2 regions of the Streptomyces sp. NPDC055632 genome follow, and region 1 is predicted to be linked to the other one. Evidence: riboswitches for the same ligand, from Rfam matches in the RefSeq annotation. Region 1 holds a riboswitch; the other holds the start of a gene.
The links. A riboswitch is a leader RNA that binds a small molecule or an ion and turns the genes downstream of it on or off. The one in region 1 is predicted to bind glycine.
Positions count from the first base shown of each region.

Region 2: it holds a riboswitch for glycine, as region 1 does, so the genes downstream of both, gcvP (aminomethyl-transferring glycine dehydrogenase) here and gcvT (glycine cleavage system aminomethyltransferase GcvT) in region 1, are expected to answer to the same signal.

Region 1 is NZ_JBSHHY010000034.1:1,952-17,101, reverse strand. It holds gene ACWGSR_RS30840 (response regulator) at 1-274, shown strand, start outside; gene glgX (glycogen debranching protein GlgX) at 299-2,500, opposite strand; gene ACWGSR_RS30830 (L,D-transpeptidase) at 2,665-3,882, shown strand; gene ACWGSR_RS30825 (L,D-transpeptidase) at 4,075-5,334, shown strand; gene ACWGSR_RS30820 (enoyl-CoA hydratase/isomerase family protein) at 5,419-6,186, shown strand; gene ACWGSR_RS30815 (ATP-binding protein) at 6,291-6,797, shown strand; gene ACWGSR_RS30810 (EF-hand domain-containing protein) at 7,204-7,419, shown strand; gene ACWGSR_RS30805 (hypothetical protein) at 7,496-7,753, shown strand; gene ACWGSR_RS30800 (L-serine ammonia-lyase) at 7,787-9,157, opposite strand; gene ACWGSR_RS30795 (serine hydroxymethyltransferase) at 9,318-10,586, opposite strand; gene gcvH (glycine cleavage system protein GcvH) at 10,619-10,999, opposite strand; gene gcvT (glycine cleavage system aminomethyltransferase GcvT) at 11,077-12,201, opposite strand; glycine riboswitch at 12,371-12,485, opposite strand; gene ACWGSR_RS30780 (AAA family ATPase) at 12,638-13,300, shown strand; gene ACWGSR_RS30775 (enhanced serine sensitivity protein SseB) at 13,427-14,167, shown strand; gene ACWGSR_RS30770 (enhanced serine sensitivity protein SseB C-terminal domain-containing protein) at 14,313-15,083, shown strand.
Region 2 is NZ_JBSHHY010000027.1:3,306-18,455, forward strand. It holds gene ACWGSR_RS27815 (sugar phosphate nucleotidyltransferase) at 1-104, shown strand, start outside; gene ACWGSR_RS27820 (DUF881 domain-containing protein) at 207-1,133, shown strand; gene ACWGSR_RS27825 (small basic family protein) at 1,130-1,462, shown strand; gene ACWGSR_RS27830 (DUF881 domain-containing protein) at 1,891-2,709, shown strand; gene ACWGSR_RS27835 (FHA domain-containing protein) at 2,792-3,733, shown strand; gene ftsR (transcriptional regulator FtsR) at 3,765-4,505, shown strand; gene ACWGSR_RS27845 (bifunctional nuclease family protein) at 4,571-5,044, shown strand; gene ACWGSR_RS27850 (MerR family transcriptional regulator) at 5,237-5,854, shown strand; gene ACWGSR_RS27855 (DNA polymerase IV) at 5,910-7,370, shown strand; gene ACWGSR_RS27860 (PRC-barrel domain-containing protein) at 7,480-7,854, opposite strand; glycine riboswitch at 7,967-8,066, shown strand; gene gcvP (aminomethyl-transferring glycine dehydrogenase) at 8,245-11,130, shown strand; gene ACWGSR_RS27870 (DUF5999 family protein) at 11,220-11,426, opposite strand; gene ACWGSR_RS27875 (polysaccharide deacetylase family protein) at 11,759-12,349, opposite strand; gene ACWGSR_RS27880 (glutamate--cysteine ligase) at 12,830-14,329, shown strand; gene ACWGSR_RS27885 (CPBP family intramembrane glutamic endopeptidase) at 14,400-15,150, shown strand, end outside.

The sequences.
Region 1 (15,150 bases):
CACCGTCCTCTCCCCGGCCGTGGCCTCCCGGCTCGTCACCGCCGTCCGCGCCCCCGCCGCCCCGCCCGCCGACACCACCCTCTCCGCGCGCGAGGCCGAGATCCTCGCCCTCGTCGCCCGGGGCACCGCCAACCGGGCCATCGCCGCCGAACTCTTCATCAGCGAGGCCACCGTCAAGACCCACCTCACCCACATCTACGCCAAGCTGGGCGCGAAGGACCGGGCGGCGGCCGTCGCCGCCGGGTACGAGCGGGGGATCCTGGGCCGCTCCTGAGCGCCCGGGCCCCCTCGCGGCCCCCTAGCGGGACACCCGCAGCAGCACCACCGACCGGGCCCCCACCGCGAGCACCTCCCCGCCCCGGTGGACCGTGCCCGGCGGCCCGGACTGGTCCTCGCGGGCCGTGTCCACGACCAGTTCGTACGTCTCCGCCCACGGCGGGCCCGGCAGCCGGAAGTCCAGGGGGCGGTGGCCGGAGTGCAGGACGGCGAGGAAGCTGTCGTCGGTGATCCGCTCGCCCCGCGCGTCCCGGCCCGGGATGTCCCGGCCCGACAGGTAGAGGCCCAGCGTCCCCGTCCGCGCGTACCAGTCGCCCTCCGTCATCTCGGTCCCCCCGGCCGTGAACCAGGCCAGGTCCCGCAGCCCGTCCGCCCGCTGCGGCCGGCCGGAGAAGAAGGCCCGGCGGCGCAGCACCGGATGCCGGTGGCGCAGCGCGAGCAGCCGCCGGGACAGGGCGAGGAGCTGGGCCCGGCCGGGGTCCTCCGGCAGCGACCAGTCGAGCCAGCCGATCTCGTTGTCCTGGCAGTACGCGTTGTTGTTGCCGCCCTGGGTGCGGCCCATCTCGTCGCCGGAGACCAGCATCGGCACCCCGGTCGACAGGAGGAGGGTGGTGAGCAGGTTGCGCTGCTGGCGCAGCCGCAGCGCCCCGATCTCCGGGTCGTCGGTCTCGCCCTCCGCGCCGCAGTTCCAGGAGCGGTTGTCGTGGGTGCCGTCCCGGTTGCCCTCGCCGTTGGCCTCGTTGTGCTTCCGCTCGTACGTGACGAGGTCCCGCAGCGTGAAGCCGTCGTGGGCGGTGACGAAGTTGACCGAGGCGTACGGCCGGCGCCCGCCCCAGGCGTACAGGTCGCTGGAGCCGGAGAGCCGGTAGCCCAGGTCCCGCACGTCCGGCAGCGCCCCGCGCCAGAAGTCCCGCACCGCGTCCCGGTAGCGGTCGTTCCACTCGGTCCACAGGGGAGGGAAGGCCCCCACCTGGTAGCCGCCGTTGCCCACGTCCCAGGGCTCCGCGATCAGCTTCACCCGGCGCAGCACCGGGTCCTGGGCGATGACCGCGAGGAAGGGGGAGAGCATGTCGACGTCGTGGAAGGAGCGGGCGAGCGCCGCCGCCAGGTCGAAGCGGAAGCCGTCCACCCCCATCTCCGTCACCCAGTAGCGCAGGCTGTCGGTGATGAGCCGCAGCACCTGCGGCTGCACCACGTGCAGGGTGTTGCCGCAGCCCGTGTAGTCGGCGTACCGGCGGGCGTCGGACTGGAGCCGGTAGTAGCCCCGGTTGTCGATGCCCTTCAGGGAGAGGGTCGGGCCCAGCTCGCCCGCCTCCGCCGTGTGGTTGTAGACCACGTCGAGGATGACCTCGATCCCGGCCGCGTGCAGCGCCCGCACCATCTTCTTGAACTCGCCGACCTGCTGCCCGGCCGTCCCCGAGGACGAGTAGCCGGCGTGCGGCGCGAAGTAGCCGACGGAGTTGTACCCCCAGTAGTTGCGCAGGCCCCGCCGCAGCAGGTGGTCCTCGTGCGCGAACTGGTGCACCGGCAGCAGCTCGACCGCCGTCACCCCGAGCCGTACGAGGTGGTCGACCGCGGCCGGGTGCGCGAGCCCCGCGTACGTGCCGCGCAGGTGCTCGGGGATGCCCGGGTGCAGCTTGGTGAAGCCCTTGACGTGCACCTCGTAGATGACCGAGTCCTGCCAGGGCGTCTTGGGCCTGCGGTCGTCGGACCAGTCGTCGTCGTCGTGGACGACGACCCCCTTCGGGACGTGCGGGGCGGAGTCCCGCTCGTCGCGGACGGTGTCGGCCACGTGCTGCTGCGGCCAGTCCCGCACGTGCCCGTACACCTCGTGCGGAAGGGAGAACTCGCCGTCGACGGCCCGCGCGTACGGGTCGAGGAGCAGCTTCGCCGGGTTCCACCGGGCGCCCGTCCAAGGGTCCCAGCGGCCGTGCACCCGGTAGCCGTACCGCTGTCCCGGGCCGATCCCGGGCACGAAGCCGTGCCAGATCTCGTGGGTCAGCTCGGTCAGCGGCAGCCGCGTCTCCGTCCCGTCCCCGTCGAACAGACACAGCTCGACGGCCTCCGCCCCGCCCGCCCACAGGGCGAAGTTGGTGCCCGCGACCCCGCCGGGTCCGACCCGGCAGCGGGCGCCCAGGGGCGTCGGCGCCCCCGGCCACACGGGCGGCCCCGCCCGCTCCAGGGCACGCTGCTGTACCGCCTCCTGCTCGGCTGCGCTCGCCACCGTCCGGCCTCCCGCGGCTCCGTCGGGTCCGCGCGCGGGGAGCGGTGGCGTCCCGGCCACCGCTCCCCGCGCGAGGTTCTCCCCCTGTTCTGCCCGCACGGCCGTGCTCCCAACATGGCCCGCGCGCACGTTTCCCCTGGAGGGTGGCCGTCGTTGGGCCGGGCGTGAGATCTGTATGGAAGAGGGCGGGGCACGTCCTCGCGGTGGCGGGACTGCTGGCGGGCCTCGCGGGCTGCACCGGAGCGGACGGCGGCAGGGGCGTCGACCTCTCCCTGCCGGGCAAGGGGCGGGCCCCCGGCGACGTCATCCGGGTCACCCCGGAGGACGGCAGCCGCGCGGTCCCGACCGGAGGACCGGTCGAAGTGAGGGTGGACAGCGGACGGCTCGAACGGGTGAACGTCGCCCGGGTGGAGGACGGCCGGCGGACCGAGCTCGCCGGGGAGGTCTCCGCCGACGGGCTGCGCTGGCGGCCGTCGGCCCCCGGCGGGCTCGCGCCGGCCGCCAAGTACAGCGTGGACGCCGTCGCGCTCGACGCGCACGGACGCCGCTCGGCCCGCCACACCACCTTCAGCACCGTGGTGCCCGAGTCCCGCTTCATCGGCTACTTCAAGCCGGAGAACCGTTCCACGGTCGGCACCGGCATGATCGTCTCCTTCACCTTCAGCCGGCCCGTCGAGAACCGGGCCGCGGTCGAGCGCGCCGTCCGGATCACCTCGGACCCGCCGGTGGAGGTCTCCGGCCACTGGTTCGGCAAGGAGCGGCTCGACTTCCGCCCGGAGCGGTACTGGGCCGCCGGCACCCGGGTCACCGTCGACATCGGCCTGCGGGACGTCGAGGGGGCGCCCGGCGTGTACGGGATCCAGCGGAAGAAGGTCGGCTTCACCGTCGGCCGCTCCCAGGTCTCCGTCGTGGACGCCGCCGCGCACACCATGGAGGTCCGCAGGGACGGCGAGGTCCTGGCCACCCTGCCGATCACCGCGGGAGCGCCGAAGACCACCACGTACAACGGGAAGATGGTCGTCACCGAGCTGTACGACGTGACCCGGATGAACGGCGCCACGGTCGGCTTCGGCGGCGAGTACGACATCAAGGACGTGCCGCACGCGATGCGGCTCACCGAGTCCGGGACCTTCCTGCACGGCAACTACTGGGCCCCGCCCGAGACCTTCGGCACCGCCAACGTCAGCCACGGCTGCGTGGGGCTCCGGGACGAGAAGGGCGGCAGCGAACGCTCGCCCGCGGGCTGGTTCTTCGACCGGACCCTCGTCGGCGACGTGGTGGAGGTGGTCAACTCCCGGGACCGGAAGGTCGCCCCCGACAACGGGCTCGGCGGCTGGAACACGGACTGGAAGAGCTGGAAGGCCGGCTCCGCGCTCCGCTGACCCCCGTCGCTCCCGTCGCCCCCGCCACCCCCGCCGCTTCCATCGTCGTCGCACGTCGATCGGGACGGAACGGTGACATGCGCGAGGATCTTTCGTGTCCTGCGGTGTGATTATCTAGCGCCGTGTGCGCGAGCGATGCGCACGGGGGTGGGGCCGTGGCGTTGCCGGGCCGTGCGAGGGGAGACGACCACAGTGAACGGGCAGCCGATATCGGGGGCACCGGCGGGGACCACGGGGAGGGGCCGGCGACGCGGGGGCGTCCGGCTCCAGGCCCTGGCGGCGGGGGCGCTGCTCCTGGTGCTCACCGCCTGCGGCGGGGGCGGCGGGGACGCCGCCGACGGCGCGAAGGGCCCGCAGGCCCAGGACGCCGGCCGGCAGGACAACGCGGCCTCCCAGGCCGTCGTGACGATCCTTCCGAAGGACGGCGCCGACTCGGTCGCCACCAGCGGCGCCCTCAAGGTGACCGCCCAGCAGGGCAAGCTGACCACGGTCACGGTCGCCGACTCCAAGGGCACCGCGGTCGAGGGCGAGATCGCGGCGGACGGCGCGAGCTGGCAGCCGACCGCGCACCTGGCCGGGGGCACCCAGTACAAGGTGCACGCCGTCGCGAAGGACGCCGAGGGCCGCGAGTCGGCGAAGGACACCACCTTCACGACCCTGGTCCCGAAGAACACCTTCATCGGCCACTACACGCCGGAGGACGGCTCGACCGTCGGCGTCGGCATGCCGGTCTCCATCAACTTCACCCGGGGCATCACCGACCCCGAGGCCGTCGAGAAGGCCATCAGGGTGACGGCCGTGCCGTCCGTCCCGATCGAGGGCCACTGGTTCGGCAACGACCGCCTCGACTTCCGCCCCGAGCAGTACTGGGCGGCCGGCACCAAGGTGACGGTCCATCTGAACCTGGACGGCGTCGAGGGCCGCCCCGGCGTCTACGGCAAGCAGAAGAAGACCATCACCTTCACCATCGGCCGCCGCCAGGTCTCCACCGTCGACGCCGGCGCCAAGACGATGAAGGTCGAGCGCGACGGGAAGATCGTCAAGACGCTGCCGATCACCGCGGGCGCGCCGTCCACGACCACGTACAACGGTCAGATGGTCATCAGCGAGAAGTACAAGGTGACCCGGATGAACGGCGCCACCGTCGGCTTCGGCGGGGAGTACGACATCAAGGACGTGCCGCACGCGATGCGCCTGTCCACCTCGGGCACCTTCGTGCACGGCAACTACTGGGCCCCGAAGAGCACCTTCGGCTCGCAGAACGTCAGCCACGGCTGCGTCGGCCTCTCGGACACCCGGGGCGCGGGGGACGGCTCGACGCCGGCCGCCTGGTTCTACGACAGCTCGATCATCGGTGACGTGGTCGTCGTGAAGAACTCCAAGGACAAGCAGATCAAGCCGGAGAACGGCCTCAACGGCTGGAACATGCCGTGGTCGGAGTGGACCGCCTAGGCGTTCCGGAGCTTTTCGGCGGGGCCCGGTGCTGTGAGCAACAGCACCGGGCCCGTTGTCGTTAACGACCCCTAACCTTCTCCCATGACTGTGAACCTCGAAGTCGCCGAAGGCGTCGGCACGATCCGCCTCGACCGCCCCCCGATGAACGCCCTGGACGTCGCCACCCAGGACCGGCTGCGCGAGCTCGCCCAGGAGGCGACCGACCGCGACGACGTGCGGGCCGTGGTCCTGTACGGCGGCGAGAAGGTGTTCGCGGCCGGCGCGGACATCAAGGAGATGCAGGTCATGGACCACGTGGCCATGGTCAAGCGCTCGCGCGCCCTCCAGGACGCCTTCACCGCCGTCGCCCGCATCCCCAAGCCGGTCGTCGCCGCGATCACCGGCTACGCGCTCGGCGGCGGCTGCGAGCTGGCGCTCTGCGCCGACTACCGGATCGCCGCCGACAACGCCAAGCTCGGCCAGCCCGAGATCCTGCTCGGCCTGATCCCGGGCGCGGGCGGCACCCAGCGCCTCTCCCGCCTCGTCGGCCCCTCCAGGGCCAAGGACCTCATCTTCACCGGCCGGATGGTGAAGGCGGACGAGGCCCTCTCCCTCGGCCTGGTCGACCGGGTCGTCCCGGCCGCCGAGGTGTACGAGCAGGCGCACGCGTGGGCCGCGAAGCTGGCGCAGGGCCCGGCCGTCGCCCTGCGGGCCGCGAAGGAGGCGGTCGACCAGGGTCTGGAGACCGACATCGACACCGGTCTGGCCATCGAGCGCACCTGGTTCGCCGCCCTGTTCGCCACCGAGGACCGCGAGCGCGGGATGCGCAGCTTCGTCGAGGAGGGCCCGGGGAAGGCGAAATTCGGCTGACCTGACCGAAAGCGGCCCGTAGGACGGTCCGCCGGGGATCCGCCGGGGGTCGATTCCGGCGGAACGGCCCCCGCGGGCCGCTCCGTGCGGCCATGATGAGGGGCATGGCGGGCCTGGAGGACAGGGAACAACCACGGCGGCGCGCGAGCGCCGCCGCGGAGCGGTGGTCACTGACCGCGGACGACCAACAGGCCGCCGAAGCGGTGGAGTTGTACGGCAATCCGGCGGAGGACGACGTCCGGTTGCCGTCCCTGCCCGAGTCCGCGTGGGTGGCCCGCAGACTCACGCAGTACGTGCTGATGAACCAGTGGGGGCTGGGACCGCAGCTCACCGAGCACGCGGTCCTCCTGGTCTCGGAGCTGGTGGGCAACGCCGTCCGGCACACCGGCGCCCGGGTCTTCGCGCTCCGGTTGCAGAAGGGCCGGGGCCGGATCCGGGTCGAGGTGCGCGACCCCTCGCGCGGGCTGCCCTGTCTGATGCCGGTGCACGAGCTGGACACGAGCGGCCGGGGGCTCTTCCTCGTCGACAAGCTGGCGGACCGGTGGGGCGCGGACCTGGCGCCGCGCGGCAAGACGACCTGGTTCGAGATGCGGGTCGCGGACCGCCCCTGAAGCACCTGCCCCCGGACGCACGGAAGCCCCCGTGCGCCGTGGTGGGGCGAGCTGGGGGCTTCCGTGTGAGGCGCCGTGGACGGGGGGGTGTATCCACGGCCGCTGTGTCGACCTGGCCCGGGTCAATGGGGGTCGTGTCGACGACTATGTCAGACAAGTACCCGCATCACCAAACGTCCCTAGCGGGGCAAAATCGGGCAAACATGAACACTTTAACTGTGAATCGTTGGTGACATATGGAACTCGCCTTGCAAACAGTGAATGGCTATGCGGTTCACTGTTTGTTTCCCGGGGTCGTCCGCATGCTGGATGCCTGGCGAGGGGCTGTGGACGTCCCGGATCGGCCCACCGAGCCGGGGCGGCTAATCTGACCCCGTCAGACAAGCACCATGAAGGGGCGGAAACAGTGGCGGACATCGAGTCGGCACGCACGGCATTCAACCGGTACGACGTGGACGGGGACGGCTTCATCACCGCCGCGGAGTACAAGAGCGTGATGGCGCAGCTGGGCGACTTCAACGTCACCGAGACGGTCGCCGAGGCGCTCATCAAGCAGCGCGACGACAACGGCGACGGCCGGCTGTCGTGGGACGAGTTCTGGTCGCACCTCAGCAAGGCCTGATCCGCCCGCCCGGACGGGCCGCGCGACCCGTGGTCGCCGCCCGTCCGGGGCCCGGCCCGACACCCGGAGGAACCCGATGGGCCTGGTGGACCACCAGGAGGTGGACGTCACCGTCACGGCCGTGGCCCGTGTCGGGTCACAGGTGGACGCGGACGGGGTCACCGGCTTCGTCGACCAGGCGAAACACCCGTCGTGGCGGTCGGCCGACGTCCCTCCTCCGCGGGTCGGCGACCGCCTCCACGCCGTGGTCCTCGACGATTCCAGGACCCCTCCGCGGCTCAGCGCCCTCGAAAGGGACATCGAGATCGCGCGCGTGCTGCGCGGGCGCGCCTGAGCCCGTACGGCGGCCCGCCCGAGGCCGACGGCCTCAGCACTCGATGATGTTCACCGCCAGCCCGCCGCGGGCCGTCTCCTTGTACTTGACGCTCATGTCGGCGCCCGTCTCCTTCATGGTCTTGATGACCTTGTCCAGGGAGACCAGGTGGCTGCCGTCGCCGCGCATCGACATCTTCGCCGCCGTGACGGCCTTGACCGCCGCCATGCCGTTGCGCTCGATGCACGGGATCTGGACCAGGCCGCCGACCGGGTCGCAGGTCAGGCCCAGGTTGTGCTCCATGCCGATCTCGGCCGCGTTCTCCACCTGCTCCGGGGAGCCGCCCAGGACCTCGGCGAGGGCGCCCGCCGCCATCGAGCAGGCCGAGCCGACCTCGCCCTGGCAGCCGACCTCGGCGCCGGAGATCGAGGCGTTCTCCTTGAAGAGCATGCCGACCGCGCCGGCCGCGAGGAGGAAGCGGACCACGCCGTCCTCGTCCGCGCCCGGGACGAAGTTCATGTAGTAGTGCAGGACGGCGGGGATGATGCCGGCCGCGCCGTTCGTCGGGGCGGTGACCACCCGGCCGCCCGCCGCGTTCTCCTCGTTCACCGCCATCGCGTACAGGGTGATCCACTCCATGGCGTGCGCCGCCGGGTTCCCCTCGGAGCGCAGCTTGCGGGCCGAGTTCGCGGCGCGCCGGCGCACCTTCAGACCGCCGGGCAGGATGCCCTCGCGGGACATGCCGCGCGAGACGCAGGACTGCATGACCCGCCAGATCTCCAGGAGGCCCGCCCGGATCTCGTCCTCGGTCCGCCAGGCCTTCTCGTTCTCCAGCATCATTGCGGAGATCGACAGGCCGGTCTCCTTCGCGAGGCGGAGCAGCTCGTCGCCGGTGCGGAAGGGGTACTTCAGGACGGTGTCGTCCGGGACGATCGGGTTCTCGCCGGCCACCGCGTCCTCGTCGACCACGAAGCCGCCGCCGACCGAGTAGTACGTCTTCTCCAGGACGAGCCCGCCCTCCGCGTCGTACGCGAAGACCGTCATGCCGTTGGCGTGGTACGGGAGCGCCTTGCGCCGGTGCAGGACCAGGTCGGCGTCGAAGTCGAAGGGGATCTCGTGGGCGCCGACCAGGTTGATCCGGCCGCTCGCCTTGATCCGCTCGAACTCCTCGTCCGCGTGCTCGACGTCGACCGTGCGGGGCGAGTTCCCCTCCAGGCCGAGCAGGACGGCCTTCGGGGTGCCGTGGCCGTGGCCGGTGGCGCCGAGCGAGCCGTACAGCTCCGCCCGCACCTTCGCCGTGTGGGCCAGCAGGCCCTCGTTCTTCAGCCGGCGGGCGAACATCCGGGCCGCGCGCATGGGGCCCACCGTGTGGGAGCTCGACGGGCCGATGCCGATCGAGAACAGGTCGAAGACCGAGATGGCCACGGGAGGACTCCTTGTGGGGGCTGGACGTCGTTGTCTGCCGGGGTAGTGCAGAGAAGGCGTGCGGGCGGGGGACATGGGTCGGGGCACCGCGCCCGTTGTTCCAGTGTGCGCGGTGCCCCGGATGTCCGTACGAACAAAAGCGTACGAAATTACTTCAGTATCACTTCAGGCCGGGGTACAGCGGGTGCTTGTCCGCCAGGGCGGTCACCCGGGCCTTGAGGGCCTCGGCCTTCTCGGCGTCGAAGCCCGGCTTCAGGGTCTCGGCGATGACGTCCGCGACCTCGCGGAAGTCCTCGGCCCCGAAACCGCGGGTCGCGAGCGCCGGCGTGCCGATGCGCAGGCCGGAGGTGACCATCGGGGGGCGCGGGTCGTTCGGGACCGCGTTCCGGTTGACCGTGATGCCGACCTCGTGGAGGCGGTCCTCGGCCTGCTGGCCGTCCAGCTCCGAGTCGCGCAGGTCGACCAGGAGCAGGTGCACGTCCGTGCCGCCGGACAGGACCGAGACGCCGTGGGCCTTCACGTCGTCCTGGACCAGGCGCTCGGCGATGATCCGGGCGCCGTCCAGGGTGCGCTGCTGGCGCTCCTTGAACTCCTCCGAGGCCGCGACCTTGAAGGAGACGGCCTTGGCCGCGATCACGTGCTCCAGGGGGCCGCCCTGGAAGCCCGGGAAGACGGAGGAGTTCAGCTTCTTCGCGAACTCCTTCTTCGCCAGGATGATGCCGCCGCGCGGGCCGCCGAGCGTCTTGTGCGTGGTGGAGGTCACCACGTCCGCGTGCTCGACCGGGTTCGGGTGCAGACCGGCGGCGACCAGGCCCGCGAAGTGGGCCATGTCGACCCACAGGTAGGCGCCGACCTCGTCCGCGATCCGGCGGAACTCCGCGAAGTCCAGCTGGCGCGGGTAGGCCGACCAGCCCGCGATGATCACCTTCGGGCGGTGCTCCTTGGCGAGGCTCTCGACCTCGGCCATGTCGACCAGACCGGCCTCGTCCACGTGGTACGCGACCACGTCGAACTGCTTGCCGGAGAAGTTCAGGCGCATGCCGTGGGTGAGGTGGCCGCCGTGCGCCAGGTCCAGGCCCAGGATCGTGTCGCCCGGCTGGGCGATCGCGAAGAGGGCGGCCTGGTTCGCGGAGGCGCCGGAGTGCGGCTGGACGTTGGCGTACTCGGCGCCGAACAGGTCCTTGATCCGGTCGATGGCGATCTGCTCGGCCACGTCGACGTGCTCGCAGCCGCCGTAGTAGCGGCGGCCCGGGTAGCCCTCGGCGTACTTGTTGGTGAGGACGGAGCCCTGCGCCTCCATGACCGCGACCGGAGCGAAGTTCTCCGAGGCGATCATCTCGAGGGTGGACTGCTGACGGCGGAGCTCGGCGTCGACGGCGGCGGCGACGTCGGGGTCCAGCTCGTGGAGGGGAGTGTTCAGAAGCGACATGAATCGATCCCTAAGGGGTCTCGGGCCCGGTCTCAGTTCCCGGCGGAGAACGCGGCGTACTCGTCGGCGGTGAGCAGGTCGTCCGGCTCACCCGCGACGCGCACCTTGAACAGCCAGCCACCCTCGAACGGAGCCGTGTTCACCAGCGACGGGTCGTCCACCACGTCCTGGTTGGCGGCGACGACCTCACCCGAGACGGGGGAGTACAGGTCGCTCACGGACTTCGTCGACTCCAGCTCGCCGCAGGTCTCGCCCGCGGTGACGGTGTCGCCGACCTCGGGGAGCTGGGCGTAGACGACGTCACCGAGCGCGTTGGCCGCGAACTCCGTGATGCCGACGGTCGCGACGCCGTCCTCGGCGTCCGACAGCCACTCGTGCTCCTTGGTGTACCGCAGCTGCTGGGGGTTGCTCATGACCTGATTCTCCTGGATCGGGGGAGTGCTGATGAACGTCGGTCTTGCGGGGTGAGACGCGGAGTGGGACGGACGCGTCACTTCCGGCGCTTGTAGAACGGCAGCGCCACGACCTCGTACGGCTCGTGGGTGCCCCGGATGTCCACACCTACACCCTGGGCGCCGGGCTCCGCGTGCGCCGCGTCCACGTACGCCATCGCGATCGGCTTTCCGAGGGTCGGGGACGGGGCCCCGGAGGTGACCTCGCCGACGACCTCGCCGTCCTTGACGACGGAGAACCCGGCGCGCGGGACCCGGCGGCCCTCGGCGATCAGGCCGACCAGCCTGCGCGGCGGGGCGGTCTCGGCGCGCTCGGCGGCCTTCTCCAGGGCCTCGCGGCCGACGAAGCGGCCCCCATTGGTCGTCTTCTCGAACTTCACGACCCGGCCGAGACCGGCGTCGAAGGGGGTCAGGGAGGTGGTCAGCTCGTGGCCGTACAGCGGCATGCCCGCCTCCAGGCGGAGCGTGTCGCGGCAGGACAGGCCGCAGGGGATCAGGCCGACGCCCTCGCCCGCCCCGGTCAGCGCCCTCCACACGCCCTCGGCGTGCTCCGGCTTCAGGAAGAGCTCGAAGCCGTCCTCGCCGGTGTAGCCGGTGCGGGCGATCAGCGCGGGCACGCCCGCGACCGTGCCCGGCAGGCCGGCGTAGTACTTCAGGCCGTCCAGGTCGGCGTCGGTGACCGACTTCAGGATGCCGGGGGACTCCGGGCCCTGGACCGCGATCAGGGCGTACGCGTCGCGGTCGTCGCGGACCTCGGCGTCGAAGCCGGCGGCGCGCTCGGTGAGGGCGTCCAGGACGGTCTGGGCGTTGGAGGCGTTGGCGACGACCATGTACTCGGTCTCGCCCAGGCGGTAGACGATCAGGTCGTCCAGGATGCCGCCGTCCTCGCGACAGATCATCGTGTACCGGGCGCGGCCCGTGCCCACCGTGGAGATGTTGCCGACCAGGGCGAAGTCGAGCAGCTCGACGGCCTGCGGCCCGGTGACGGTGATCTCGCCCATGTGGGAGAGGTCGAAGAGGCCGGCCCGGGTGCGGACCGCGTTGTGCTCGTCGCGCTCGCTGCCGTACCGCAGCGGCATGTCCCAGCCGGCGAAGTCGGTCATGGTCGCGCCCAGCGAACGATGCAGGGCATCGAGGGCGGTCAGGCGGGGGGCAGAGGTCATGGGGTGGCTCCCGGGTCCCAAGGGCGTGATCGGTGACGAAGGCATGACGGGCGAGGACGTCCTCCCCATCTGTCATGGAACCTGAGAGGTTCACCGGGGGCACCTCGTCACCGAGAGCCCGGCTTGCACCTTGGGTGGGGACACTGGGTGTCCCGCTTTTCAGATCTGCCTCATCCACGCGGTACGGGGCCTGAGAGATTCAAGGGAGGGTCTTGCTCCTTCGGCGCCCGGACGCACCGGGTGGTCACCCACTCCGTGGTCCGGAACTCTCCCGCGCGGATTCGAACGGCCGGTATGCGGTTGTACAGGCGACCGTGGGCGCCTGGCGCGCACATCATTGCACGCGGTGTCGGCGCGGCAAATCGCTTGTGCCCCATTACCGTTTCTTTACACTTCTTGGGAAGGGTCTCCTGAGGCCCGTCAGGGGGAGACAGCGATGACGTTCCAGCACACCGGTACGTATGCGACGAGTACCGGCATACCGTCCCCACGGGCCCGCGCCCGGACCCGGAGACGGGGCCGGACCCTGCGGGACCTGCGCGAGCGCGGCGGCCGGGGCCCCCGCGCCCTGGTGTTCGCGGCCGGGGACCTCGTGGTCGTCTCCGGGCTGCCCGGCAGCGGCAAGTCCACCCTGATGAAGCGGACCGCCGGGGGCCGGGGCATCGACTCCCAGGACGCCCGGGAGCGCTGGGAGGCCCGGATGCCCCGCCTCCTGCCGTACGCCCTCTACCGCCCCCTGGTCCGGATCGCGCACTACGCCGGGCTGCGCCGCGCCCTGCGCTCCGGCGCGAGCGTGGTCGTGCACGACTGCGGCACCCAGTCCTGGGTGCGCGGCTGGCTCGCCCGCGAGGCCCGCCGCCGGGGGAGCGACCTGCACCTGGTCCTCCTCGACGTCACCCCGGACACCGCGAGGGCCGGGCAGCACGCCCGGGGCCGGGGCGTCTCCGCGTACGCCTTCGCCCGGCACCGGCGCGCGGTCGGCCGGCTGCTGCGGGCCGCCGAGACCGGCCGGCTCCCGCACGGCTGCGCCTCGGCGACCCTGCTCGACCGGGAGGCCGCCGACACCCTCCGGACGATCACCTTCGGGGAGACGGCCTGACCCCCCCTCACGGCGCGTCCGGGGCGCTCGTACCCTTCTCTTCCGGCCACGGCGGCGCCGGGGCGGCGTTAGGGTGCTGCCGGGCGGCCGGGTACGGCAGGCCGTGCGGAGAAGGGGAGTGGGACCGTGGACGTGACGTGGCCGGGCAACGAGCTCGAAGAGGTCCTCGCCGCCTCGCTCGGCAATCCCGAGGCGGGCGGCCGCCTCGTCGAGGTGCTGGGCCGCAGCCCGGTCTGGATCCCCCTGCCCAACGGCGGCGGCCCCGACAGCACCGACCTGGACCTCGCCACCATGGAGATCGACGGCGCGGCCTACGTGCCCGTCTTCAGCTCCGAGCAGCAGTTCCGCGCCTGCGCCGGCGACCACATGTCCTTCGCCGTCGCCCCCGCCCGCGACTTCGCCCGCGGCCTGCCCCCGCAGCTCGGCATCGCCGTGAACCCCGGCGGCACCGTCGGCGTCCCGCTGCCCCCGCCCGCCGTCGCCGAGCTCTGCCGCGTCGGCCGGACCCCGCTCGACGGTCCCGCGTCCGGCGGCCGCGTCCGGCTCTTCGAGCCCGACTGGCAGGACGACCCCGTCGACTTCCTCGCCGCCGCCTCCGCCGAGTTCGAGGCCACCGGCGTCGTCACCAGCGCCCGCCGGGCCCTCGCCAGCGTCGAGGGCACCGAACCGGCCCTCTTCATCGGCGTCCAGCTCTCCCGCTGGGAGGGCGCCGACCGCACCGCGCCCCTGGACGCCCTCGGCCGGGCCCTCGGCCGCGTCGAGGTCGCCTGGCCGGTCAACCTGATCCTGCTCGACATGGCGCAGGACCCGGTGGGCGACTGGATGGTGGACCGGGTCCGCCCCTTCTACCAGCGCGCCGCCGTGTGAGCGGCACCCCGTTCGGGGCCTGCCGGACGCCGCGGTCTGTCCGGCCCTGACCCGCCGGGCAGGCCCTAAGCTGAACTGACTCGACGGCCGCACCTGACCCGGTGGCCGCACAGACGTGGTGGACGGAAGAGGGGCGGGACCCAGGGTGAGTGCGTCAGGCACCGCTGCGACCGGTCAGATCGAGCACATGCTGCGCCAGGTGGCACCCGGACGCTACGACGCGTACGAGCGGCTGCTGCACGCCCTCGCCGACGGCGAGCTCCGGATGCTGCTCTGGCAGGGCTCGCCCGGCTCGCCCGACGCCCAGTACGGGAACATGGAGGTCGACGGCTTCGGCTACGCGCCCTGCGTCACCTCCGACCAGGAGCTCGCCGCCTCCGGCTGGAACCGCGCCCACGAGCGCGTCACCGGCCGCGAGATCGCCCGCGCCCTCTACCCCGACCGCTGGGGCGTCTGGCTGAATCCGCACGCCCCCGGCGGCGGCGTCGGCATCCCCTGGGCCGATCTGCGCCGGATCGCCACCGGCCTCGACCGGATGCCCGCCGGACCGCTGCGCGTCACCGAGCCCGCGCTGGAGGTCCCGCAGTTCTACGCCCTGATCACGCAGAACGCGCACCGCACCCCGGCCGTCCGGGCGCTGCGCCGCGGCTGGGTGCAGCCCGCGCTCGGCTCCCCGTACCTGGTCATCGGGCTCGACCTGTACGACACCTCCCCGGCGGCCGTCGACACGGTCCGGTCGATGATGCGCCAGTCCATCGGCTCCGTCCCCGACGGGCTGCCCGTCTCGACGGTCGCCCTCTCCGACGCGTACGACCCGGTGGCGCTCTGGCTGCGGGCGAACGCGCGCCCCTTCTACGACCGCGAGGCGCACGCCGCCCCGCCTGCCCCGGGATACGGCTATCCGCCCCGAGCGTGACCGGAAGACCGGGATGGCCGATCTGTCCGGTCGCGACACCTCCCGTTAACTCGCCCGCGCGCCAAGG
Region 2 (15,150 bases), on a different contig from region 1:
CCGCCGAGGCCGTCACCCATCTGTGGGCGGAGGGCCCCGACGACACCTCCGCGCAGGCCCTGCTCGACGAGTGGGCCGCGGTGGTCGACAGCGCAGGTCGCTGACGTAGTCGCCCCGTCCGGTGGGGAGGTGCCCTCTGGGGTGCCTCCCCACCGGAGGGAGGGGCCATTCGGCGGTACGCCGTACGACGTGCGACGATGTGCGGCATGTCGCAGCAGCCCCCCGTTCGGAGCACCGGTTCACCACCGCCGCGACCGGACGCGTCCATGTCGCTGCTGAACAACGTGATCGACCACGCCCTCGACGACGGGTACGCCGAGGCGACCGCCCGGCGGGCCGCCGAGGGCGGTGGACTGCCCCGCAGCCTGCGGGCGAAGCTCGGCGTCGCCGCCGGCCTCCTGCTCGCGGCCGCCGTGGTCACCGTCGGCGCGGCCGAGGCGCGGGTCTCCGCGCCGGTCGTCGCCAAGGAGCGGCAGGAGCTGATCGACCGGATCGAGACGGAGTCCTCGGAGGCCGACGGCCTGGAGCAGGACGTCGAGCGGATCCGGGCCGAGGTCGGGGAGCGCCAGAGGCAGGCGCTCCAGGAGCACGGGGGCGACCAGGCCGAGCTGGTGGCGCTGCTCTCGGGGGCGACGCCGGTGCACGGCCCCGGGGTGAAGCTGGTCGTCGACGACGCCAAGGACACCGACACCGGTGGTGGCGGACCGAGGGAGAGCAGCGGTTTCTCCGACACGGGCCGGGTCCGCGACCGGGACATGCAGCGCGTGGTCAACGGGTTGTGGGAGTCGGGTGCCGAAGCGGTCGCGATCAACGGGCAGCGGCTGACGTCGCTGTCCGCGATCCGGGCCGCCGGCGACGCCATACTGGTCGACAACAAGCCGCTGGTGCCGCCGTACACCGTCCTCGCGATCGGGAACGGGCAGAAGCTGAGCACCGCGTTCCAGGACAGCGCCGACGGGCAGTACCTGCACGCGCTGGTGGAGAACTTCGGGATCAGGAGCAGCATCTCCGCCGAGGGCGACGTGCGCCTGCCGGCCGCGCCGAGCCTGACCGTACGTACCGCAGAGCCGAGGGGGGCCGGGGCGACGCCCTCCGGTCGGGCCACGGCCGACACAGGGAAGGGCACATCGTGATCGCCGTACTGGGCCTGATCGTCGGAGTGGTGGTCGGACTGTTGGTCCGCCCCGAGGTTCCGGCGGTGGTCGAGCCCTATCTTCCGATCGCCGTGGTCGCCGCCCTCGACGCGGTCTTCGGCGGGCTGCGGGCCATGCTCGACGGGATCTTCGTCGACAAGGTCTTCGTGGTCTCCTTCCTGTCCAACGTGGTCGTGGCCGCGCTGATCGTCTTCCTCGGCGACAAGCTGGGCGTGGGCGCGCAGCTGTCGACCGGTGTGGTCGTCGTCCTCGGCATCCGGATCTTCTCCAACGCGGCCGCCATCCGGCGCCACGTCTTCCGGGCGTGAGGCCGATGAGCGAGAACCCGCAGGACCCGCGGAGCCCCCAGGACCCCCAGAGCCCGCAGAAGCCTCGGAGCCCTCGGGCTCCGCAGAGCCCGCAGGGCCCCCGGAGGCCCCGGGGGCCGGAGGAGCGGCGGCTTCCCGGGGACCCCGACGTGCCCGAGGGGGCCCGGGCTCCGGAAGGACCCGCGGCGCCCCGGGGGCCCGGTGTGCCCGACGTGCCCGAGGACGTGGACACCCAGGTCTTCCGGAAGGTGGAGAAGCATCCGCCCGCCGCCCACCCCCACCAGCACCGGAAGCCCACGGGCGGGGGCGCGCCCGGCGCGGTTCCCGACCTGCCCGCGGCGTCCGGGAGGCCTGACGTCCCCGGGAGGCCCGTCGCGCCCGGAAACCCCGCCGCGTCCGGAAGCGCGGACCGGGGCGTACGGAAGCCCGTGACGCCTCCTCCCGCGGCCGAGGCGCCTCCGGTGGCCGGAACGCCCGCCGAGGCACCTCCCGTCGCCGAGCCGCCGGCCCCGTCCGCCCGGGACGAGCGGGGCGGGCGGCGCAGGCTGGTCTCCGCGCTGTGGCCGCCCCGGGTGACCCGGGCCCAACTCGTCGTCGCACTGCTCCTGTTCGGCCTCGGGCTCGGCCTGGCCATCCAGGTCTCCTCGACCAGTGACAACAGCGCCCTCCGGGGCGCGCGCCAGGAGGACCTGGTGCGGATCCTCGACGAGCTCGACGACCGCACACAGCGCCTGGAGGACGAGAAGGCCCGTCTGGAGAAGCAGCGTTCCGAGCTGGAGTCCAGCTCGGACCAGGCCGAGGAGGCGCGCAAGCAGACCCAGGAGAAGGAGCGGCAGCTCGGCATCCTGGCCGGCACGGTCGCCGCCGAGGGCCCCGGCATCACGCTGTCCGTCGGCGACCCCACCGGCGCCGTCGAGTCGGACATGCTGCTCGACGCCATCCAGGAGCTGCGGGCGGCGGGCGCCGAGGCGATCCAGGTCAACGGTGTCCGGGTGGTGGCGGACAGCTACTTCACCGGCAGCGGTGACGACATGCGGATCGATGGAACGCAGGTGGCCGCTCCGTACGTCTTCAAGGTCATCGGCAAGCCGGAGGATCTCGAGCCCGCGCTCAACATCCCCGGCGGTGTCGTGCAGACCCTCGAGAAGGAGCAGGCCACGGTCACGGTGGAACGGTCGCCGAAGATCGTCGTCGACGCCTTGCGACCTGCGAAGCGGCCTGACTACGCTCAGTCGTCCTCGCAGTGAGGAGGCGTACGAGGGGGGTCCCGCGACAAGGGCAGGGCCTTGCGGGGGGTCGGCGCATCACAACGGTGGTGCGTGGTGGAAACTGTCCGGAGGATACGGACGTTGTGAAGGTGTCCGGGTCGGCAGGTGTGATGGATCTCGGTTCGTCCTGCCCCACGGGCGGGTCTGTTTCGGTCAAGGGGAATCGCCCGTGAAGTTGTTTGCGAAGTTGTTCGGCAAGAGCGCACGCGAGGACGGCGGCAACGCCAGGCACCGCGCGCCGCGCCACGCCCAGAGTGAGGAGCAGGGCGGCGAGCGCCCGCTCTTCCGTGACGAGGTCGGGGGACAGGGCGGTGACATTCCGGGCACACCGGGCGCGTCTTCTGTTGACCCCGCCGGGGCCGCCCGCATAGGTTTCGGAGAACCATCGACCTCGAGTACGGGTGGAGGGTTTTCCCCCGACCCGTATGCGACACAGACCTCGGCGGGGCAGCCGCGGCAGGAGGATGCGTCCATGCCGGTGTGTACGAGGTGCGGCCACCGCAACGCGGCCGACAGCCGTTTCTGCTCCCACTGCGGCACGCCGCTGCGCGGCGGGATCGCTCCCGAGCGCGCGTCGGAGACGACGTCCACGATCTCCATCTCGGGCCTGGAGGCCTACGATGCCGAGGTCACCGGCCAGACCGCGCTGCCCTCGCTCTCTCCGGAGGCGCTGGCGGCCGTGGAGGCGCTGCCGCCGGGCTCCGCGCTGCTCGTGGTGCGCCGGGGTCCGAACTCCGGCAGCCGGTTCCTCCTCGACGGGGAGCTGACGACGGCCGGCCGTCACCCGCAGAGCGACATCTTCCTGGACGACGTCACGGTCTCCCGGCGGCACGTCGAGTTCCGGCGGGGTCAGGACGGCAGTTTCACCGTCTCGGACGTCGGCAGCCTCAACGGCACGTACGTCAACCGCGAGCCGATCGACTCGGTCGTCCTGTCCAACGGTGACGAGGTGCAGATCGGCAAGTACCGGCTGGTCTTCCATTCGAGCCAGCGGGGCGTGTGACGCCTCGGGGAACCCCCTTCAGGGAAGGTCCATGCTGCGAACACCGACGGGCGGTGCCGGATCCGGCACCGCCATCGCGGGCGACACGGTCAGCATCGGCACGGTGCTGAACCTGCTTCGCGACGAGTTTCCCGAAGTGACCATCTCCAAGATCCGGTTCCTGGAGGCCGAGGGGCTCGTCGAGCCCCGGCGGACGGCCTCCGGATACCGGAAGTTCGGCCCGCAGGACGTGGAGCGGCTCGCCCGGATCCTGCGGATGCAGCGGGACCACTACCTTCCGCTGAAGGTCATCCGCGAGCACCTCGACGCCCTCGCCCGGGGCGAGGAGATCAGCCTCCCGGCCCCGGGGCGCCGGCGGGACCTCCTGGAGGGCCCCTGGGAGCAGGAGGCGGAGCCGCCGGCCGCCGCGCGGCTCGGACGGGCCGAGCTGCTCGCCGCCGCCGAGGTCACCGAGACCGAGCTCGCCGAGTGGGAGTCGTACGGTCTGATCGCCGAGACGGAGGGCGGGGGCTACGACCCCGAGGCCGTCACCGTCGCCCGGCTCGTGGCGGATCTGGGGAGATTCGGCCTGGAGCCCCGCCACCTGCGGGCCGTGAAGGCGGCCGCCGAACGGGAGGCCGGGCTGATCGAACAGGTGGTCGCGCCGCTGCGCCGGCACCGCAATCCGCAGACCAGGGCCCATGCGGAGGCCACCGCCAAGGAGCTGGCCGCGCAGTCGGTGCGGCTGCACGCGGCCCTGATGCAGATCGCCCTGGGCATCCGCTCGCAGTGACCTCGTGAGCGGCCTCGGAGGGGCCCGACTATCCAAACCGGTCGGGCACGTCCTAGGGTTGCTGTGTGAACGAGCTCGACGTTGTGGGTGTCCGAGTGGAAATGCCCTCCAATCAGCCGATCGTGCTCCTACGTGAAGTGGGAGGCGATCGTTACCTCCCCATCTGGATCGGACCGGGGGAGGCGACCGCGATCGCCTTCGCGCAGCAGGGGATGGCCCCTCCGCGACCGCTGACGCACGACCTGTTCAAGGACGTGCTGGAGGCCGTGGGGCAGGAGCTCACCGAAGTCCGCATCACGGATCTGCGTGACGGGGTCTTCTACGCCGAACTGGTCTTCGCCAGCGGCGTCGAGGTGAGCGCCCGGCCGTCCGACGCGATAGCGCTGGCCCTCCGGACCGGGACGCCGATCTTCGGCAGCGACGGTGTCCTGGACGACGCCGGCATCGCGATTCCGGACGAGCAGGAGGACGAGGTGGAGAAGTTCCGCGAATTCCTCGACCAGATCTCACCGGAGGATTTCGGGACCAACAGTCAGTGAGAACGAGCGGTGCGGCCATGGGCCGTTCGCGGGGTGCTGTCAGAGCATTCGAGTAGCCTTTCCCCGAAGAGAGACACGGGAAACCACTCTCAGGGTGATTATCACTCGGCGTGCCGAGTGTGGCGATCGTTGACGCACCCCGAGTGACTGCCTACCTTCGTGTGGGCAGGTCAAGGACGGAGGGTCGGCGTGATGAGCAGCGCGGACGGTACGGCGGGCAGCTCCCTCGGACGCACGTCCGGGGAGAACGGTCCGTATCCGCTTCACGGCAGAGTGGGCGACTTCGGTACGGAGGCCGGTACGGGCGCGGCGGACGAGGTGATCGGTTACCGCGGCCCCACGGCGTGCGCGGCCGCCGGGATCACCTATCGCCAGTTGGACTACTGGGCGCGCACCGGACTCGTGGAACCGAGCGTGCGGCCCGCGTACGGGTCGGGGACGCAGCGGCTCTACAGCTTCCGTGACGTCGTCGTCCTGAAGATCGTCAAGCGTTTTCTCGACACCGGGGTGGCCCTGCAGAACATCCGGGCCGCGGTGCAGCACCTGCGGGCCCGGGGCTTCCGGGACCTGGAGCGGATGACGCTCATGAGCGACGGGGCCACGGTCTACGAGTGTTCCTCGCCGGACGAGGTCGTCGACCTGCTCCAGGGCGGTCAGGGCGTCTTCGGCATCGCCGTCGGAGTGGTCTGGCGGGACGTGGAGGCGGCGCTCTCGCAGCTCCACGGGGAGCGGGTGGACACCGGCGAGACGCTGGTGGGGCACAACCCCGGTGACGAGCTGGCCCGGCGGCGCCGGGACCGGGCGGTCTGAGCCGGCCCGGGGCCGTCGCGGGGCGTTGTCAGTGGGATGAGGGAGCATCGGGGGCGTGAGAACCGCGCCGACGATCCTGCATCTCGACATGGATGCGTTCTTCGCCGCCGCCGAGCAGGCGGCGAAGCCCAGCCTGCGCGGAAAACCCGTGGTCGTGGGTGGGCTCGGGCCCCGGGGCGTGGTCGCCACCGCGTCGTACGAGGCGCGCCGCTTCGGGGTCCACTCGGCGATGCCGATGGGCCAGGCGCGGCGGCTCGCGCCGAACGCGGCCTATCTCGTGCCGCGCTTCGCCTTCTACCGGTCGATCAGCGAGCAGGTCATGCGGCTGCTCGGGCTGCTGTCCCCGCTCGTGGAGCCCCTCAGCCTCGACGAGGCCTTCGTGGACCTGGAGGCGGGGGGCGTCGCCCACGACACGGCGGGCGCGCGGGCGGCGGGGGAGCGGCTGCGGGCCGACATCCTCGCGACGACCGGGCTCACCGGCTCCGTGGGGCTCGCGGGATCGAAGATGCTCGCGAAGATCGCCTCCGAGCGGGCGAAGCCGGACGGACTCGCCCTCATAGAGCCGGGCACCGAGCGGGAGCTCCTCGGACCGGAGTCCGTGCGGATCCTGCCCGGGGTCGGACCGGCGACCGGGGAGCACCTGAGGCGGGCCGGTATGACGACCGTGTCCGACCTCGCGGAAGCGGGCGAGGACGAGCTCGTACGGCTCCTCGGGCGGGCGCACGGGGCCTCGCTGTACCGGATGGCCCAGGGGCACGACGACCGGCCCGTGGTGGCCGAGCGGGACGCCAAGTCCGTCTCCGTCGAGGACACCTTCGCCGTGGACCTGCACGACCGGGTGCGGATCCGGGGCGAGGTCGAGCGGCTCGCGGAGCGGTGCGTGGAGCGGCTGCGGGCGTCGGGGCACTCGGGGCGGACGATCGTCCTGAAGGTGCGGAGGTTCGACTTCTCGACGCTGACCCGCTCCGAGACGCTGCGGGGGCCGACGGACGCGCTCGGGGTCGTGCGGGAGGCGGCGGGACGGCTGCTCGACTCCGTGGACACCACCGGGGGCGTGCGGCTGCTCGGGGTGGGGGTGAGCGGGCTCGCGGACTACACGCAGGAGGACCTGTTCGCCCAGGCGGAGCCGGCGGGGGAGCGGGGCGAGGAGGGTGCCGCCCCTGCGGTGCCGGCGGCCGAGGCTGCCGAGCCGGCCGGACCCGTCGCGGCCGCCGAGCGGCACTGGGCGCCCGGGCACGACGTGCGGCACGCGGTCCACGGGGCCGGGTGGGTGCAGGGGAGCGGGCTCGGCCGGGTCACGGTGCGGTTCGAGGAGCCGGGATCGGCGCCGGGGCGGGTGCGGACGTTCGCCGTGGACGACCCGGAGCTGACGACGGGAGAGGCGTTGCCGCTGGTGCGGGAGCGGGGGCCGAGTGCGGGTTTGCCCGTGGAGGGTGCCGCAGTGCCGCCTGCCGCGGTCCGTGGGGGTGCGCCCGGCCCTGCGGCCGGGCCGGGTTCCCACCCGCACCACCCGTGACGGTGGGTGGGCCGGGGTGCGGGTCTTCCCGTGGGTGGTTCCGCACCGTCGGGGGCTGCGGACCGTGGCGCCGGGTGGGGCTTTCGTACGGTCGTGGGCCGGCTTTCGGTCAGGCGCCCTCCTGGCCCGCCAGGCGGCCGAAGTCCTTGTCCGGGGCGTCCGCCGGGGGCGGGGGGAGCGCGAGGCTGTAGTGGCGGTAGAGCTGGAGTTCCTGCTCCGGGGAGAGGTGGCGGCCCACGCCGAAGTCCGGGGCGTCCTTGATGAGGGCGCGTTCGAACGGGACGTGGAGGCCGTCGTCGAGCAGGTCGCTCGGCTCCAGGGGGACGAAGGCGTCCCGGCTGAACAGGCCGGTGCGGACCGCGGCCCACTCCGGGACGCCCGTCGCGTCGTCCAGGTACACCTCGTCGACGGTTCCGATCTTGTGTCCGTTCCGGTCGTACGCCTTGCGGCCGATCAGGCTGCGCGGATCGATGTCGGTCTGCACGGTCCCTCCAACTGGTCGCAACTCCTCTACCCCCTACCAAAGTGCACATCCGGGATGTCGGCCACTTGAGCGAAGGGAGTCTCAACCGCGCTGGTAGGCTGGGCGTGGCTGTCGACCCCGTGCGGGAGAGTCCCCCGGAGAAACCTTCCGGTGGGCGCCGAAGGAGCAAATCCTCCCCGGAATCTCTCAGGCCCCTGTACCGCGCGGACGAGGTCACTCTGGAAAGCAGAGCGGATGTCCGACGGCATGCGCTCTCACCGACGGTGAAAGCCGGCGTGCCGCGAGGCGTGCCGGTGAAACTCTCAGGTTGAGATGACAGAGGGGGAGGCCGTCCGGGTACCCGCGCCGTGGTGCCCCTCGCAGGTCGTGACGACCAGGAGGCCTCCGTACATGACCGCCAACCGCATTCCGCTCTCCGAGCTCGAGCAGGGCATCCCGTTCGAGCAGCGGCACATCGGGCCCGACGCCGAGGCCCGGGCCAAGATGCTCGCCCAGGTCGGTTACGGCTCGCTCGACGAGCTCACGGCCGCCGCGGTGCCGGACGTGATCAAGAACGCCGAGGCGCTGGGCCTGCCGGCCGCGCGCACCGAGGCCGAGGTGCTCGCCGAGCTGCGCGCGCTCGCCGACCGCAACCAGGTCCTCGCGCCGATGATCGGCCTTGGCTACTACGGCACCTTCACCCCGCCGGTGATCCTCCGGAACGTGATGGAGAACCCCGCCTGGTACACGGCCTACACGCCGTACCAGCCGGAGATCTCCCAGGGCCGTCTGGAGGCCCTGCTGAACTTCCAGACGATGGTCGCCGACCTGACCGGCCTGCCCACCTCCGGCGCCTCCCTGCTCGACGAGGGCACCGCCGCCGCCGAGGCCATGGCGCTGTCCCGCCGCGTCGGCAAGGTGAAGAAGGGCGTCTTCCTGATCGACGCCGACGCCCTGCCGCAGACGATCGCCGTCATCGAGACCCGCGCCGAGCCGACCGGCGTCGAGGTCGTCGTCGCCGACCTGAGCGAGGGCATCCCGGCCGAGATCGCCGAGCGCGGCGTCTTCGGCGTGCTGATCCAGTACCCCGGAGCCTCCGGTGCGGTCCGTGACATCAAGCCGCTGATCGACGCGGCCCACGAGCTCGGCGCGATCGTCACCGTCGCCGCCGACCTGCTCGCCCTCACCCTGCTCACCTCGCCCGGCGAGCTCGGCGCCGACATCGCCGTCGGCACCACCCAGCGCTTCGGCGTCCCGATGGGCTTCGGCGGCCCGCACGCCGGTTACATGGCCGTCCAGGACAAGCACGCCCGCTCCCTGCCCGGCCGCCTCGTGGGCGTCTCCGTCGACGCCGACGGCAACCGCGCCTACCGCCTGGCCCTCCAGACCCGCGAGCAGCACATCCGCCGCGAGAAGGCCACCAGCAACATCTGTACCGCGCAGGTGCTGCTCGCCGTCATGGCCGGCATGTACGCCGTCTACCACGGCCCCGAGGGCCTCAAGGGCATCGCGCTCCGCACCCACCGGTACGCCGCGATCCTCGCCGCCGGTCTGCGCGCCGGGGGCGTCGAGCTGACCGGGGACGTCTTCTTCGACACCCTCACCGCCCGCGTGCCCGGCAAGGCCGACGAGGTCGTCGCCGCCGCCCGCGAGGCCGGCGTCAACCTCCACCGCGCCGACGCCGACCACGTGTCGGTCTCCTGCGACGAGACCACCACGCGCGAGCAGCTCGCCGCCGTCTGGGCCGCCTTCGGCGTCACCGCCGACGTCGAGGCCCTGGACGCCGCCACCGAGGACGCGCTGCCCGCCGGTCTGCTGCGCTCCGACGCGTACCTGACCCACCCGGTCTTCCACGCGCACCGCTCCGAGACCTCGATGCTGCGCTACCTGCGCCGCCTCGCGGACCGCGACTACGCGCTCGACCGCGGCATGATCCCGCTCGGCTCCTGCACGATGAAGCTGAACGCGACCACCGAGATGGAGCCGGTGACCTGGCCCGAGTTCGGCCAGATCCACCCCTTCGCCCCGGTCGAGCAGGCCCAGGGCTACGTCACGCTCATCACCGAGCTGGAGGAGCGCCTCGCCGAGGTCACCGGCTACGACAAGGTGTCGATCCAGCCCAACGCCGGTTCGCAGGGTGAGCTGGCCGGCCTCCTCGCCGTCCGCGCCTACCACCGGGCCAACGGCGACGAGCAGCGCACCGTCTGCCTCATCCCGTCCTCCGCGCACGGCACCAACGCCGCCTCCGCCGTGATGGCCGGCATGAAGGTCGTCGTGGTGAAGACCGCCGACGACGGCGAGGTCGACGTCGAGGACCTGCGGGCCAAGATCGCCCAGTACCGCGACGAGCTGTCCGTCCTGATGATCACCTACCCGTCCACGCACGGCGTCTTCGAGGAGCACGTCGCGGACATCTGCGCCGAGGTCCACGAGGCCGGCGGCCAGGTGTACGTCGACGGCGCCAACCTCAACGCCCTGGTCGGCCTGGCCAAGCCCGGCCACTTCGGCGGCGACGTCTCGCACCTGAACCTGCACAAGACCTTCTGCATCCCGCACGGCGGCGGCGGCCCCGGCGTCGGCCCGGTCGGCGTCCGCGCCCACCTCGCCCCGTACCTGCCGAACCACCCGCTCCAGCCCACCGCGGGCCCGGAGACCGGCGTCGGCCCGATCTCGGCCGCCCCGTGGGGCTCCGCAGGCATCCTGCCGATCTCCTGGTCGTACGTGCGCCTGATGGGCGGCGAGGGCCTCAAGCGCGCCACCCAGGTCGCGGTGCTCGCGGCGAACTACATCGCCAAGCGCCTGGAGCCGCACTTCCCGGTGCTCTACACCGGTCCGGCCGGTCTGGTCGCCCACGAGTGCATCGTGGACCTGCGCCCGCTGTCCAAGGCGACCGGCGTCACCGTCGACGACATCGCCAAGCGCCTGATCGACTACGGCTTCCACGCGCCGACGATGTCCTTCCCGGTGGCCGGCACGCTGATGATCGAGCCGACCGAGTCCGAGGACCTGACCGAGCTCGACCGCTTCTGCGACACGATGATCGCGATCCGGGCCGAGATCGAGAAGGTCGCCGCGGGTGAGTGGCCGGCGGAGGACAACCCGCTGCGCAACGCCCCGCACACCGCGGCCGCGCTCGGCGGCGCGTGGGACCACGCGTACACCCGTGACGAGGCGGTCTTCCCGGCCGGCGTCTCGGCCGCCGACAAGTACTGGCCGCCGGTGCGCCGCATCGACGGCGCCTTCGGCGACCGGAACCTGGTCTGCTCCTGCCCGCCGCTGGACGAGTACGACCACTGAGGCCGGGGCCTTCACGGCGGGATTTCATGACCGGGGGCCGGTCCGGAGAGTTCTCCTCCGGGCCGGCCCCCGGGCTTCGCGCCGCCCCGTCAGGCGGCGGTCGTCACCCGGCCCGCCGTGAGCGGCCGGTGCGGAGCGATGATCTGCCCGTCCGGCAGGAGCTCACCGGTGTCCTCGAAGAGCAGGACGCCGTTGCACAGCAGGCTCCAGCCCTGCTCCGGGTGGTGTGCCGTCAGTCGGGCCGCCTCGCGGTCGGCGGAGTCGGCGGTGGGACAGGCGGGCTGGTGCTGGCACATGGGTGGGTTCTTTCGCTGCGTCGTGGTGGATGTCCTGCGGCTCTGCGCGTTCATGGCCGCCCCCGGCGGTCGGTTCGGTTCCGGTCCAAGTCTTGCCCCCGGGACGGACTTCCGCAGGGATTTCGCGGCAGCTCGTCCTCTCCGGGGAGGACGCGTCACCCGCAGGGGCGGTTCAGCTCAACCACCCCGTCCCTTCGGGTGGTTCGGGGTGGCCCGAGCGGGCTAGTCCGTAAGGGCGGGGTGTTCGGACGCCGCGTTCGGGCGGGCTTTTCGGACAGCAGTGCGCCCCGTGACCCGGCCGGGTCACGGGGCGCGGGCGCGCGTGCGGTGGATCAGGCGGGCGCCGCCGAGCCCAGGAGGGGCGGCGGCGCGAGGCGCGTGCTGAGGACGGGCAGGAGGTCGGCGACCGGGTACGGGCGGTGGGACGCGATCCCCGGCGGTGCGGGGGCCAGGGGCACCAGCAGGTCGGCGGCGTCCGGGACGACGGTGGTGCCGTCCGTCTCCGGGTCGGCGTGCAGCCAGAGCGTCAGCATGTAGAGCTCCGGTACGGAGAGCAGCCGCGGCTGGTACGCGACCGGCAGGCCCTCGGCCTGGTGCAGGGCCCGTTCCGTGGCGGAGACGTACGGCCCCTCGAAGAAGTGCGAGAAGGACCAGCCGTCCGGGGTGAGCATGGTGTCGGCGGCGGCGATCGTCCGCTCCCCGTTCCGGATCAGGAAGCGCCACCCGGCGAGCCGGGTGCGGGGAGGGTGTCCCGGGGCTCCGGTGATGCCCAACACGTGCACGGGCAGCGGGAGTTCGGGGCTCAGTGGTCCCTGCGCGGCCCGCAGGGCGGGTGTGCGCGCCTCACGGACGGCGGTCGGTGAGCCGAGCGCCGCGAGGACGCTGCGGAGGGCCGGCGCGGGGGCCGGAGAGGGTCGGAGCATGGTGGGTCGCCTCTCGCTCAGGAGACACGGTGACGCGTGGGCAGGTACGACGGCGCTGTCGGCGGCGGGGCCAGAGAGGGGCCATGGGGCCATGGCCGGGCGCCAACACTCTGCCTCGTCCGCGGAGTTTATACGACATGTGTTCACACAGTGTTTCCGCTAGACGTCGCCGATATTCCTGACAAGGCGTCATCAGGTCGTCGTCGGAGGGCGTCCGCGCGGAATCATGAGGACGATACCGCTCCCACCTGCCCGTACCGCGAGGAGCCGGTCGGCTGAATTGCGACCCCCATTCCCGGGACAATATGACATTGGTATATGTCGTCTGTTCCATGCCCGTGGAATGTGCCGTTGGAGTGCTGCATCCAGCCTATCCTCCGGCAGGTGCGTTCCGCAGGCGTTGTGGATCAAAGAGGTGGGCATCATGGTCCGTGACGCGCGGCCGCCGTGACGGCCGCCCACCCGGGGAAGGACGCTTCGATGGGCGAGAAGGTCGTGGCCGACGGGTTCGGCCCGTCCGACCGGCAGGAGTACCGGAGGAAACTCCAGCAATGTCTGGCGGGGCTCGCGAGGCTCCTGGCGGAGAAGAGGTTCGACCGGCCGCGCAATCTCATGGGCGTGGAGATCGAACTCAATCTCGCCGGCGCCGACGGACTGCCCCGCATGCTGAACGGGCCGGTTCTCGAAAAGATCGCGAGCCCCGATTTCCAGACGGAACTCGGAATGTTCAACCTCGAAGTGAACATCGCTCCCCACCAGCTGGAGGGGCGCGTATTCGACCGGCTCGCGGAGGAGATCGGAGCCGGAATCGGGTACGCCGACCGCAAGGCGGCGGAGCTCGACGCGGGCGTCGTCATGATCGGCGTGCTGCCCACCCTCGAACAGCACGACCTGGTCCCGGAGAACCTGTCGGACAACGACCGCTACGCCCTCCTCAACGACCAGATCCTCGCCGCACGGGGCGAGGACTTCATCCTCGACATCCACGGCGTCGAACACCTCCGCTGCACCTCGGAGTCGATCGTCCCCGAGGCCGCCTGCACCTCGGTCCAGCTCCACCTCCAGGTGACCCCGGCCCGGTTCGCCGCCGTCTGGAACGCGGCGCAGGCCGTCTCCGGCGTGCAGATCGCGCTCGGCGCCAACGCGCCCTTCGTCTTCGGCCGCGAACTGTGGCGGGAGTCCCGCCCGCCCCTCTTCCAGCAGGCCACCGACACCCGGCCGCCCGAGCTCCAGGCCCAGGGGGTGCGGCCGCGCACCTGGTTCGGGGAGCGGTGGATCGACTCGGCGTACGACCTCTTCGAGGAGAACCTCCGCTACTTCCCCGCCCTCCTGCCCCTCCACGACGAGGAGGACCCGCTGCTCGTCCTCGACCGGGGCGGGGTGCCGCGCCTCCAGGAACTCGTCCTGCACAACGGCACGGTCTACCGCTGGAACCGGCCGGTGTACGGCCTGGTCGACGGCGTCCCGCACCTGCGCGTCGAGAACCGGGTCCTGCCGGCCGGGCCGACCGTGACGGACGTGATCGCGAACGCCGCCTTCTACTACGGCCTGGTGCGCGCGCTCGCCGACGAGCCCCGGCCCGTGTGGAAGCGGATGGCCTTCGAGGACGCCGAGGCCAACTTCGACACGGCCTGCCGCCACGGCATCGAGGCGGAGCTGCGCTGGCCCCGGCCGGGGCGCGCGGGCGGCGTCGCCGCCCTGCCGGCCGTACGGCTCGTCCTCGACGAACTGCTGCCGCTCGCCGCGTCCGGGCTCGACGCCTGGCACATCGAACCCGCCGACCGGGACTTCTACCTCGGGGTGATCGAACAGCGCTGCCTGCGGCGGACGAACGGCGCCTCCTGGCAGGTCGACACCTTCCACCGGGCCCTGGAGTCGGGCCTGGACCGGAAGACGGCGCTCGCCGCGACGACGCGCCGGTACCGGACGCTCATGCGGGAGGGGGAGCCGGTGCACACCTGGCCGGTGGGCATCCACTGACGCGCCTCCCCGCCCCCGTCCCTTCCCCGGGCGGTTCATGGGCGATCATGTCCGGACGGTTCGGGTCGTCATGGTCCGGGCCGTCCGGGAAGCGTCGCCCGGGACGTGTCGTCGGGGAAGCGAAGTGGAGACAGGTGTGGTGTCGGAGCAACGAGTGAGGGACGACTCCCCGCCCCCCGGGGGCCTGCCGCGCACGGTGCTGCGCTCCGAGACGCTCATCGTGCTCGCCCTCTCGCTCGGGGCGAGCGCGGTCTCGGCCCTCATCAGCTTCATCGGCTCGCTGACCAGGCCGGGGGCGCTGAAGGAGCAGGCGGCGACGCTCAACGGCTCGTACGCCCCCGGACGGCCCTGGCTCGACCTGTCCTGGCAGCTCTTCGGCATCGCCACGGCGCTCGTGCCGGTCGTCCTCGTCGCCCACCTCCTGCTGCGGGAGGGCACCGGGCTGCGGGCCATCGGCTTCGACCGCACCCGCCCGTGGCCCGACCTCGGGCGCGGGGCGCTGGTCGCGGCGGGGATCGGGAGCGCCGGACTCGCCTTCTACCTGGCGGCGCGGGCGACCGGGTTCAACCTGACGGTGGTGCCCGAGTCGCTGCCGGACGTGTGGTGGAAGTACCCCGTCCTCATCCTGTCGGCGATCCAGAACTCCGTCGTGGAGGAGGTCGTCGTCGTCGGCTACCTGCTGCGCAGACTGGGGCAGTTGGGGTGGACGCCGATGGCCGCCCTGGTGGCCAGCTCGGTGCTGCGCGGCTCGTACCACCTCTACCAGGGCGTCGGCGGCTTCATCGGCAACGTGGTGATGGGCGTGGTCTTCGTCCTGCTGT